DNA from 3 places in the Streptomyces sp. NPDC040432 genome. Region 3 is predicted to be linked to each of the others. Evidence: predicted binding sites of a transcription regulator. Region 3 holds the regulator's gene; each other region holds the start of a gene.
What was found. The regulator HrcA, encoded in region 3, represses chaperone genes, less so after heat shock. The targets are predictions, from matches to a motif close to TTNGCACTCNGNNNNNCNGAGTGCNAA.
Positions count from the first base shown of each region.

Region 1: a site for HrcA is predicted at 1,538-1,564, ahead of groES (co-chaperone GroES). Genes of this name have one in related genera too.
Region 2: a site for HrcA is predicted at 1,991-2,017, ahead of groL (chaperonin GroEL). Genes of this name have one in related genera too.

Region 1 is NZ_JBVIVP010000002.1:659,237-662,461, reverse strand. It holds gene ACZ58N_RS06720 (sensor histidine kinase) at 1-547, opposite strand, end outside; gene ACZ58N_RS06715 (response regulator transcription factor) at 540-1,220, opposite strand; gene groES (co-chaperone GroES) at 1,708-2,016, shown strand; gene groL (chaperonin GroEL) at 2,149-3,225, shown strand, end outside.
Region 2 is NZ_JBVIVP010000010.1:111,138-114,362, reverse strand. It holds gene ACZ58N_RS21785 (GNAT family N-acetyltransferase) at 1-48, shown strand, start outside; gene groL (chaperonin GroEL) at 203-1,825, opposite strand; gene ACZ58N_RS21775 (cold-shock protein) at 2,179-2,385, opposite strand; gene ACZ58N_RS21770 (ubiquitin-like small modifier protein 1) at 2,816-3,091, opposite strand; gene thrC (threonine synthase) at 3,126-3,225, opposite strand, start outside.
Region 3 is NZ_JBVIVP010000003.1:510,739-513,963, reverse strand. It holds gene dnaJ (molecular chaperone DnaJ) at 101-1,237, opposite strand; gene hrcA (heat-inducible transcriptional repressor HrcA) at 1,238-2,254, opposite strand; gene ACZ58N_RS09400 (MBL fold metallo-hydrolase) at 2,447-3,178, shown strand; gene ACZ58N_RS09395 (DUF3097 domain-containing protein) at 3,207-3,225, shown strand, end outside.

The sequences.
Region 1 (3,225 bases), on a different contig from region 3:
GCGGGGGCGCTCCGGCGAGCAGACCGGCGGCGATGGCGCGGGTGGCGTCGTCGACGTCGCCGAGCACGGTCATCGCGTAGACGGCGTACGGAGCGCGCTCCCCGGGGACCCCGGCCCCTCCGGCAGTCACACCGCCCCCGCCCCCGGAGGTGGCGACCACCACCACCGCGCGGCGCTGGCCGTCGGGGTGGGCGGGGGGCAGGACCGTCGAACGGGAGTCGTCGCCCGGTCCGGGGCGGGGGAGCAGCGCGCCGAAGTCCGGGGCGTCCTTGGGGTCACCGCTCGCGGCGACCGTCCGGCCGGCCGCGTCCCGTACGAGGACCAGGTCGACCCCGCCCTCGGGCGCGGGCAGCCGCCCGCCGGGGGGCGCGGCCCGGGAGTCGAACTGGGCGGCGGCCTTCCGGGCGGCGAGTTCGGTGCGCCCGGTGGTGTTGTCGAGGAGGTTGGCGCGCAGCACGGCGTGCAGCCACAGCCCGCCGACGGCCAGGACGGCGGTCATGGCGAGGGCGGCGGCCACGGCGGTGCGGGCCCGGAGGCTGCTAACCACCGTCGGGCGCCATCCGGTAGCCGGTGCCGTGGACGGTGAGGATGGAGCGGCGGCCGAAGGGCGCGTCGATCTTCTTGCGCAGGGAGGAGACGTACACCTCCACGATGTTCGGGTCGATGGCGTGCGGGGCGTCCCAGACCTCGTCGAGGATGTCCTGCTTGGCGACGGCCCGGCCGGGCCGTTCCATCAGGCAGGCGAGGACGCCCAGTTCGCGGGCGGTGAGTTCGATGTCCCGCGTGCCGCGGCGGCAGCGCCGGTCCTGCGGGTCGAGGACGAGGTCCCCGACCCGGAGCACGGTGGGCTCGGGGGCGGCGGCCCGCCGGGCGAGGGCCCGCAGGCGGGCGCCGAGCACGACGAAGGAGAACGGTTTGGTGAGGTAGTCGTCGGCGCCCGCGTCGAGCCCGTCGGCCTCGTCGCGCTCCCCGTCCCGGGCGGTCAGCATCAGGACGGGGGTCGGGTCGCCGTGGGCGCGCATCCGGGTGCAGACCTCGTGGCCGTCGAGGCCCGGGAGCATCAGGTCCAGGACCACGGCGTCGTAGGGGCCACCGGTGCGGGCCAGTTCGAGGCCGCGGTGTCCGTCGTGGGCCACCTCGACGCGGTGGCCGTCGGCGGACAGGCCCTGCCGTAGGGATTCGGCCAGGTTCTCTTCGTCTTCGACCACCAGGATGCGCACCGCTCAAGCCTCACATACCGGACGGGAACGCCCATCAGGGCGTGGTCGACCGGGCCGCGGAGGGGGTTCTCCGCCCCGCCCCGGGGCGCGGACCGTGCGCGCGGTGGAGAGGTGGTCGAGTCCGGAGGTCCGAAGCCGATGCCGCCCGCCGTGCGGCGCCGCCCGTCCCCTCGGCGTGTTCGTGGGCGGGTTCGCAGGCGTCGCCGACCTGCGGGTACACGGAAAAAGTCGAGTCGGGCCACCTCGCCGGAACCCCTGTGACCAGGCCCCGAAGCGCCCTTCGGGCGGCCTGATCCGTACGGCTCGGCCGGCGCGTGTTGGCACTCCGCTTGACCGAGTGCTAATCGCCGGAATAGTGTCGCACCTGGCACTCACCCCTGGTGAGTGCCAACACAGCGACAGGCTGGTCCGGCACCCGCGACGACGGATCGACCTGGTCGCCACCTCAGACAGTTAACCCCGGATCTCCGAAGGGGGAGGTCGGATCGTGACGACCACCAGCTCCAAGGTTGCCATCAAGCCGCTTGAGGACCGCATTGTGGTCCAGCCGCTCGACGCCGAGCAGACCACGGCCTCTGGCCTGGTCATTCCGGACACCGCGAAGGAGAAGCCCCAGGAGGGCGTCGTCCTTGCCGTCGGTCCCGGTCGCTTCGAGGACGGCAACCGTCTTCCGCTCGACGTCACCGTCGGCGACGTCGTCCTGTACTCCAAGTACGGCGGCACCGAAGTGAAGTACAACGGCGAGGAGTACCTCGTCCTCTCGGCCCGCGACGTGCTCGCGATCGTCGAGAAGTAATCACTTCTCCAGTTTTGATGTGAGCTGCGCCCCTGGTCACCCTGCTGATGCCGGGCGACGAGGGGCGTAGTTCGTTTCCATGCGGTCGCGGTGAGCGGCCGAGGATCGCAACGAGAGGGCGGAACCGCTCCCATGCCGAAGATTCTGAAGTTTGACGAGGACGCCCGTCGTGCCCTGGAGCGCGGCGTCAACAAGCTTGCCGACACGGTCAAGGTGACGATCGGTCCCAAGGGCCGCAACGTCGTCATCGACAAGAAGTTCGGCGCGCCGACCATCACCAACGACGGTGTCACCATCGCCCGCGAGGTCGAGCTGGACGACCCGTACGAGAACCTGGGCGCGCAGCTCGTGAAGGAGGTGGCGACCAAGACCAACGACATCGCGGGTGACGGCACCACCACCGCCACCGTGCTGGCCCAGGCGCTGGTCCGCGAGGGTCTGCGCAACGTCGCCGCGGGTGCTTCCCCGGCCGCCCTGAAGAAGGGCATCGACGCCGCGGTCAAGGCCGTGTCCGAGGAGCTCCTCGCGACCGCCCGCCCGATCGAGGACAAGTCCGACATCGCCGCCGTGGCCGCGCTCTCCGCGCAGGACTCGCAGGTCGGCGAGCTCATCGCCGAGGCGATGGACAAGGTCGGCAAGGACGGTGTCATCACCGTCGAGGAGTCCAACGCCTTCGGCCTGGAGCTCGAATTCACCGAGGGCATGGCCTTCGACAAGGGCTACCTGTCGCCGTACATGGTGTCCGACCAGGAGCGTATGGAGGCCATCCTCGATGACCCGTACATCCTGATCCACCAGGGCAAGATCTCCTCGATCCAGGACCTGCTGCCGCTGCTGGAGAAGGTCATCCAGGCCGGCGCCTCCAAGCCGCTGCTGATCATCGCCGAGGACGTCGAGGGCGAGGCGCTCTCCACCCTCGTCGTCAACAAGATCCGTGGCACCTTCAACGCGGTCGCCGTCAAGGCCCCGGGCTTCGGTGACCGCCGCAAGGCCATGCTCCAGGACATCGCCACCCTCACCGGTGCGACCGTCATCGCCGAGGAGGTCGGCCTCAAGCTCGACCAGGCCGGTCTGGACATCCTGGGCTCCGCGCGCCGCGTGACCGTCTCCAAGGACGACACGACCATCGTCGACGGTGGTGGCAACTCCGCCGACGTCGCGGGCCGCGTCAACCAGATCAAGGCCGAGATCGAGTCCACCGACTCGGAC
Region 2 (3,225 bases), on a different contig from region 3:
TTCCCCGCCGCCCACGAGGACGTCTGGCTCCTCAAGTCCCTGACCTGACCCCCGACCCGCCCCGGGCCGGCCAGGACCCGACCGGCCCCGCGCGGACCCGACCCGGTCCTGCCGGACCCGGCCGGCCGCGGAAACGCCCGAGGGCGGCACCCCCGTGGGGGTGCCGCCCTCGTTCGAGAACAGCCGATCAGCCAGGGGCCGATCAGAAGTCCATGTCACCGCCCGGCATGCCGCCGCCCGCGGGGGCACCGGCCTTCTCGGGCTTGTCGGCGATGACGGCCTCGGTGGTGAGGAAGAGGGCCGCGATCGACGCCGCGTTCTGCAGCGCGGAACGGGTGACCTTCGCCGGGTCGATGATGCCCTCGGCGATCATGTCGACGTACTCGCCGGTCGCGGCGTTCAGGCCCCAACCGATCTGCAGGTTGCGCACCTTCTCGACGACGACGCCACCCTCAAGACCACCGTTGACGGCGATCTGCTTGAGCGGGGCCTCCAGCGCGAGCTTCACGGCGTTGGCGCCGGTCGCCTCGTCACCGGTGAGCTCCAGCTTCTCGAAGACCGAGGAGGCCTGGAGCAGGGCCACGCCACCACCGGCGACGATGCCCTCTTCGACGGCCGCCTTCGCGTTGCGAACGGCGTCCTCGATGCGGTGCTTGCGCTCCTTGAGCTCGACCTCGGTCGCGGCACCGGCCTTGATGACGGCCACGCCGCCGGCCAGCTTCGCGAGGCGCTCCTGGAGCTTCTCACGGTCGTAGTCCGAGTCGGAGTTCTCGATCTCGGCGCGGATCTGGTTGACGCGACCCTGGACCTGGTCGCTGTCACCGGCACCGTCGACGATGGTGGTCTCGTCCTTGGTGATGACGACCTTGCGGGCGCGGCCGAGCAGGTCGAGACCGGCGTTCTCCAGCTTGAGGCCGACCTCCTCGGAGATGACCGTGCCGCCCGTGAGGATGGCGATGTCACCGAGCATGGCCTTGCGACGGTCGCCGAAGCCCGGGGCCTTGACGGCGACGGACTTGAAGGTGCCACGGATCTTGTTGACGACCAGGGTCGACAGGGCCTCGCCCTCGACGTCCTCGGCGATGATCAGCAGCGGCTTGCCGGACTGCATGACCTTCTCCAGGAGCGGCAGCAGGTCCTTGACCGAGCCGATCTTGGAGTTGACGATCAGGATGTACGGGTCGTCGAGGGACGACTCCATGCGCTCCATGTCGGTGGCGAAGTACGCCGAGATGTAGCCCTTGTCGAAGCGCATGCCCTCGGTGAGCTCAAGCTCCAGGCCGAAGGTCTGCGACTCCTCGACCGTGATGACGCCTTCCTTGCCGACCTTGTCCATCGCCTCGGCGATGAGCTCGCCGATCTGGGTGTCGGCGGCGGAGATGGAGGCCGTCGAAGCGATCTGCTCCTTGGTCTCGACATCCTTGGCCTGCGACAGCAGGGCGGCGGAGACGGCCTCGACGGCCTTCTCGATGCCACGCTTGAGGGCCATCGGGTTGGCGCCGGCGGCTACGTTGCGCAGACCCTCGCGGACGAGCGCCTGGGCGAGCACGGTGGCAGTGGTCGTACCGTCGCCGGCGACGTCGTCCGTCTTCTTGGCGACTTCCTTGACCAGCTCGGCGCCGATCTTCTCGTACGGGTCCTCAAGCTCGATCTCCTTGGCGATGGAGACACCATCGTTGGTGATCGTGGGGGCGCCCCACTTCTTCTCAAGGACGACGTTGCGACCCTTGGGGCCAAGGGTGACCTTGACGGCGTCGGCGAGCTGGTTCATCCCACGCTCAAGGCCGCGCCGGGCCTCCTCGTTGAACGCAATGATCTTGGCCATCTGAAGTGGTCCTCCCGGACAGGGGTGGATTGCTCCGGACCGCGCCCGCGCCCGCGACGGACGGCCTGCGGACCCGGCGGTTCCTTCCCGCCGGACCCTGCGGGCCTCACCGGCCCGGTCCTCGTCTTAGTAGCACTCTCACCCGGAGAGTGCTAACGCCAATGATTAGCACTCGACCCCCGCGAGTGCAAGCGGCTTCGAGCAATACCGGCCCCGCGCCGGGAGCGCCGAGGGGGCGGGGGCCGGGCGCCGCAAGGGCCTCGGGGCCGACACGCACGAGGGGCCCACATCCCCGTGTCCGGGATGTGGGCCCCTCGTGTGTGAGTGCGTCGGTGGTCGATCGCGCTTGGGACTCAGCCGGCAGCGAGCTTGACCATGTCCGCCTGCGGGCCCTTCTGGCCCTGCGAGATCTCGAACTCGACCCGCTGACCCTCTTCAAGGGTGCGGTACCCGTCCATCTGGATGGCGCTGTAGTGGACGAACACATCCGCGCCACCGTCGACCGCGATGAAGCCGTAGCCCTTCTCCGCGTTGAACCACTTGACGGTGCCCTGAGCCATGCCCAACTCCCCTATTACTGGCCCTTGCGCAGGTCCGCACTTCGCGAACCCGGGTCAGAACTTGCGCCGGAACGCCTCGACCGGGGCTGAATGTATCCGCACCGCTGCTGTCTGCAACAGGTCAATCCGACGAGAAATCCGGACACGCGAAAACATTGAAATAGAGTGAAAATTTGCCATACTCCTGGGCAACTCGGGCCTGACAATCCACGCCAAAGCCCCATAGCGCGCGCACATGTTGACTCAATGTCAACCCTCGCCGGCCCCGCTCATATGCGGCGGGCAAGAACAGCGGAGGGGACTTCCCCAACCCTACCGCTACCAATCAAGCAGAATTGCCCCCTCCGCTTATTGACGGAGGGGGCAATTCAGAAATCGGTGGGCGACGGCCGTCGCCCGCGGGCGACGATCGGCGGCCCGTCCGGGACGATCAGCCGCCGGCGACGGCCGGGATGATCGAGACGCCGGCGCCGTCGGGCGTCGCCGTCTGCAACCCGCCCTCGAAGCGCACGTCGTCGTCGTTGACGTAGACGTTCACGAACCGGCGCAGCTTGCCCTGGTCGTCCAGGACGCGCGCGGCGATGCCCGGGTGGTTCTTCTCCAGGGAGTCGATGACCTCGGCCAGGGTCGCGCCCTCGGCCGGGACCTCGGCGACGCCGCCGGTGTAGGTGCGCAGGATGGTGGGGATGCGGACGTTGACGCTCATGGCGCTACCGCCTTTCCGGGTGTCGTGGGAAGGATCAGGCCAGGCCGGCGGCGCGGAACGCGTCCAGGCTCGGGCGGATGGTGGCGGTCTGGCCGCTGTCGGCGGCCACCGCCTCCAGGGTCTTCAGGCCGTCG
Region 3 (3,225 bases):
TAGTCCGCTTCCCGGGTGTCCCGAACGGGTCCCCCGGAACGCGCGGGAGCCCGGTCCGGGATGACCCCGGGCCGGGCTCCTGCGTGCTGTCGCGGGCCGCTCAGCGGCCGTTGAACGCGTCCTTCAGACGGCTGAACAGGCCCTGCTGGCCGGGCGCGAACTGCCCCGTGGGCCGCTCCTCGCCGCGGAGCTTCGCCAGCTGGCGCAGCAGTTCCTCCTGCTGCGCGTCGAGCTTGCTCGGGGTGGTCACCTCGACGTGGACGATGAGGTCTCCCCGGCCGCCGCCGCGCAGGTGCGTGACGCCGCGCCCGTGCAGCGGGATCGACTGGCCGGACTGGGTGCCGGGCCGGATGTCGATCTCCTCCATGCCGTCCAGGGTCTCCAGCGGACACTTGGTGCCGAGGGAGGCCGCCGTCATCGGGATCGTGACCGTGCAGTGCAGGTCGTCACCGCGCCGTTGGAAGGTGGCGTGGGGCAGCTCGTGGATCTCCACGTAGAGGTCGCCGGCGGGGCCGCCGCCGGGGCCGACCTCGCCCTCGCCCGCGAGCTGGATCCGGGTGCCGTTCTCGACACCGGCGGGGATCTTCACCGTCAGGTTGCGGCGGGAACGGACCCGGCCGTCGCCCGCGCACTCGGCGCACGGGGTGGGGACCACGGTGCCGAAGCCCTGGCACTGGGGGCAGGGTCGCGAGGTCATGACCTGGCCCAGGAAGGACCGGGTGACCTGCGAGACCTCGCCGCGACCGCGGCACATGTCGCACGTCTGCGCGGAGGTGCCGGGTGCGGCGCCCTCACCGGAGCAGGTGGTGCAGACGATGGCCGTGTCGACCTGGATGGGCTTGGTCGTCCCGAAGGCCGCCTCGTCCAGTTCCAGGTCCAGGCGGATCATGGCGTCCTGGCCCCGGCGGGTCCGCGAGCGCGGTCCGCGCTGCTGGGACTGGCCGAAGAAGGCGTCCATGATGTCGGAGAAGTTGCCGAAGCCACCGGCACCGAAGCCGCCCGCCCCGCCTCCGCCGCCGGCGGAGAGGGGGTCACCGCCCAGGTCGTGGACCTGCTTCTTCTGCGGGTCCGAGAGGACCTCGTAGGCGGCGTTGATCTCCTTGAAGCGCTCTTGCGTCTTGGGATCGGGATTGACATCCGGGTGCAGCTCGCGGGCGAGCCGCCGGAATGCCTTCTTGATCTCGTCCTGGGATGCGTCGCGGCGCACGCCGAGTACGGCGTAGTAGTCCGTGGCCACTTACGACTCCGCCAGGATCTGTCCGACGTAACGTGCCACTGCGCGTACCGCTCCCATCGTTCCGGGGTAGTCCATGCGGGTCGGTCCGACCACGCCGAGTTTGGCGACTGCCTCGCCGCCCGAACCGTAGCCGACGGAGACGACCGACGTGGAGTTGAGCCCCTCGTAGGCGTTCTCGTGACCGATCCGTACCGCCATCCCCGACTCCCCCGCCTCGCCCAGCAGCTTGAGCAGCACGACGTGCTCCTCAAGCGCTTCGAGCACCGGCCTGATCGTCAAGGGAAAATCATGTCCGAAGCGAGTGAGGTTCGCGGTGCCGCCGATCATCAGCCGCTCCTCCGCCTCCTCCTCCAGCGTTTCGAGGAGGGTGTCGAGGACGGCCTTGACCGTCGCCCGGTCCTCGGTCTCGAAGGACTCCGGAAGGTCCTGCACGAGCTGCGGCACGTCGGTGAACCGACGGCCCACGACCCGACTGTTCAGCCGCGCCCGCAGATCGGCCAGGGAGTTCTCCCCGAAGGGCGTCTGGCAGTCCACGAGCCGCTGTTCGACCCGCCCGGTGTCCGTGATCACCACGAGCATCAACCGGGCCGGGGCCAGGGAGAGCAGTTCGACGTGCCGGACGGTGGAACGGGTCAGGGACGGGTACTGGACGACGGCGACCTGGCGGGTGAGCTGCGCGAGGAGGCGCACCGTGCGGCCCACCACGTCGTCGAGGTCGACGGCCCCGTCGAGGAAGTTCTGGATGGCCCGGCGCTCGGGCGTCGACAGCGGCTTGACCCCCGCCAGCTTGTCGACGAAGAGGCGGTAGCCCTTGTCCGTGGGGATCCGGCCGGCGCTGGTGTGGGGCTGGGCGATGTAGCCCTCCTCCTCCAGCACGGCCATGTCGTTGCGCACGGTCGCCGGGGACACACCGAGGCGGTGCCGCTCGGTGAGCGCCTTGGAACCGACCGGTTCCTCCGTCCCGACGTAGTCCTGGACGATGGCGCGCAGCACTTCGAGCCTGCGTTCACTGAGCATCGCGCACACCTCCGGATGCGGTCGTGTCGGTCGGTCCCGGTCGGTCCCGGGTCCGGTTTCGGTCGGTATTCGGTCCGGCCTGGTCGGCCGCTGCCGGCACTCTGCGCGTGCGAGTGCCAGAGATGCCCCGGTCAGTGTACGGCCGGGTGGTACGCGGCGGGCAAGGGCGGCCCGTCAGGGTAGCGTCGCGCCATGGACGTACGTTGGGAAGAGGCGGGCTGGGAACGGCTCACCGGACGGGCCGGCCGGCGCCGCCTTCCGGTGTGGGACTGCACGGTGGGACTGGTGGTGGGGGACGAGTCGGTCCTCCTGATCGACCCGGGTTCCTCCGTGCGGGAGGGCGCCGAGGTGCGCGCCGAGGTGGAGCGCCTGACGGGCCGCCGCGTGACCCATATCGCATTCACGCACGGACATTTCGACCATGTGATGGGCGCACCGGCCTTCCCGGAGGCCGAGGTCTTCGGCGCGGTCGGCCTGGAGCGGTTGCTGGCTCCCGCCAGGGGCCGCGAGGAGCTGCGGGCGAGCGCGGTCCGCAACGGGCTGGCCGAGGCCGATGCCGCCACGGCCGCGGAGCTCCTGCGGGCGCCTCAGCACCTGGTGTCGGGCGAGTGGACGCTGGAGCTGGGCGGGGTGCAGGTGTTGCTGGCCAACCTGGGGCCCGCGCACTCGCAGTACGACCTGACCGTCTTCGTGCCGGGTGAGCGGGAGGTGGTGTTCTGCGGGGACATCGTCGAGGAGTCGGGCGAGCCCCAGGCGGGCCGGGACGCGGTCCCCGGACAGTGGCCCGCCGCCCTGGACCGGCTGCTGTCCCTCGGCGGGGACGACGCCGTGTACGTGCCGGGTCACGGAGCGCTGGTCACGGCCGGCTTCGTACGTGAGCAACGCGCCACACTGGCGGCCCGGTTCGGCGTGTCGGAGGCGTGAGCGGCCGGGCTCTCCTACGCTCGGCCGGATGCGCGAGTACTCCCCCG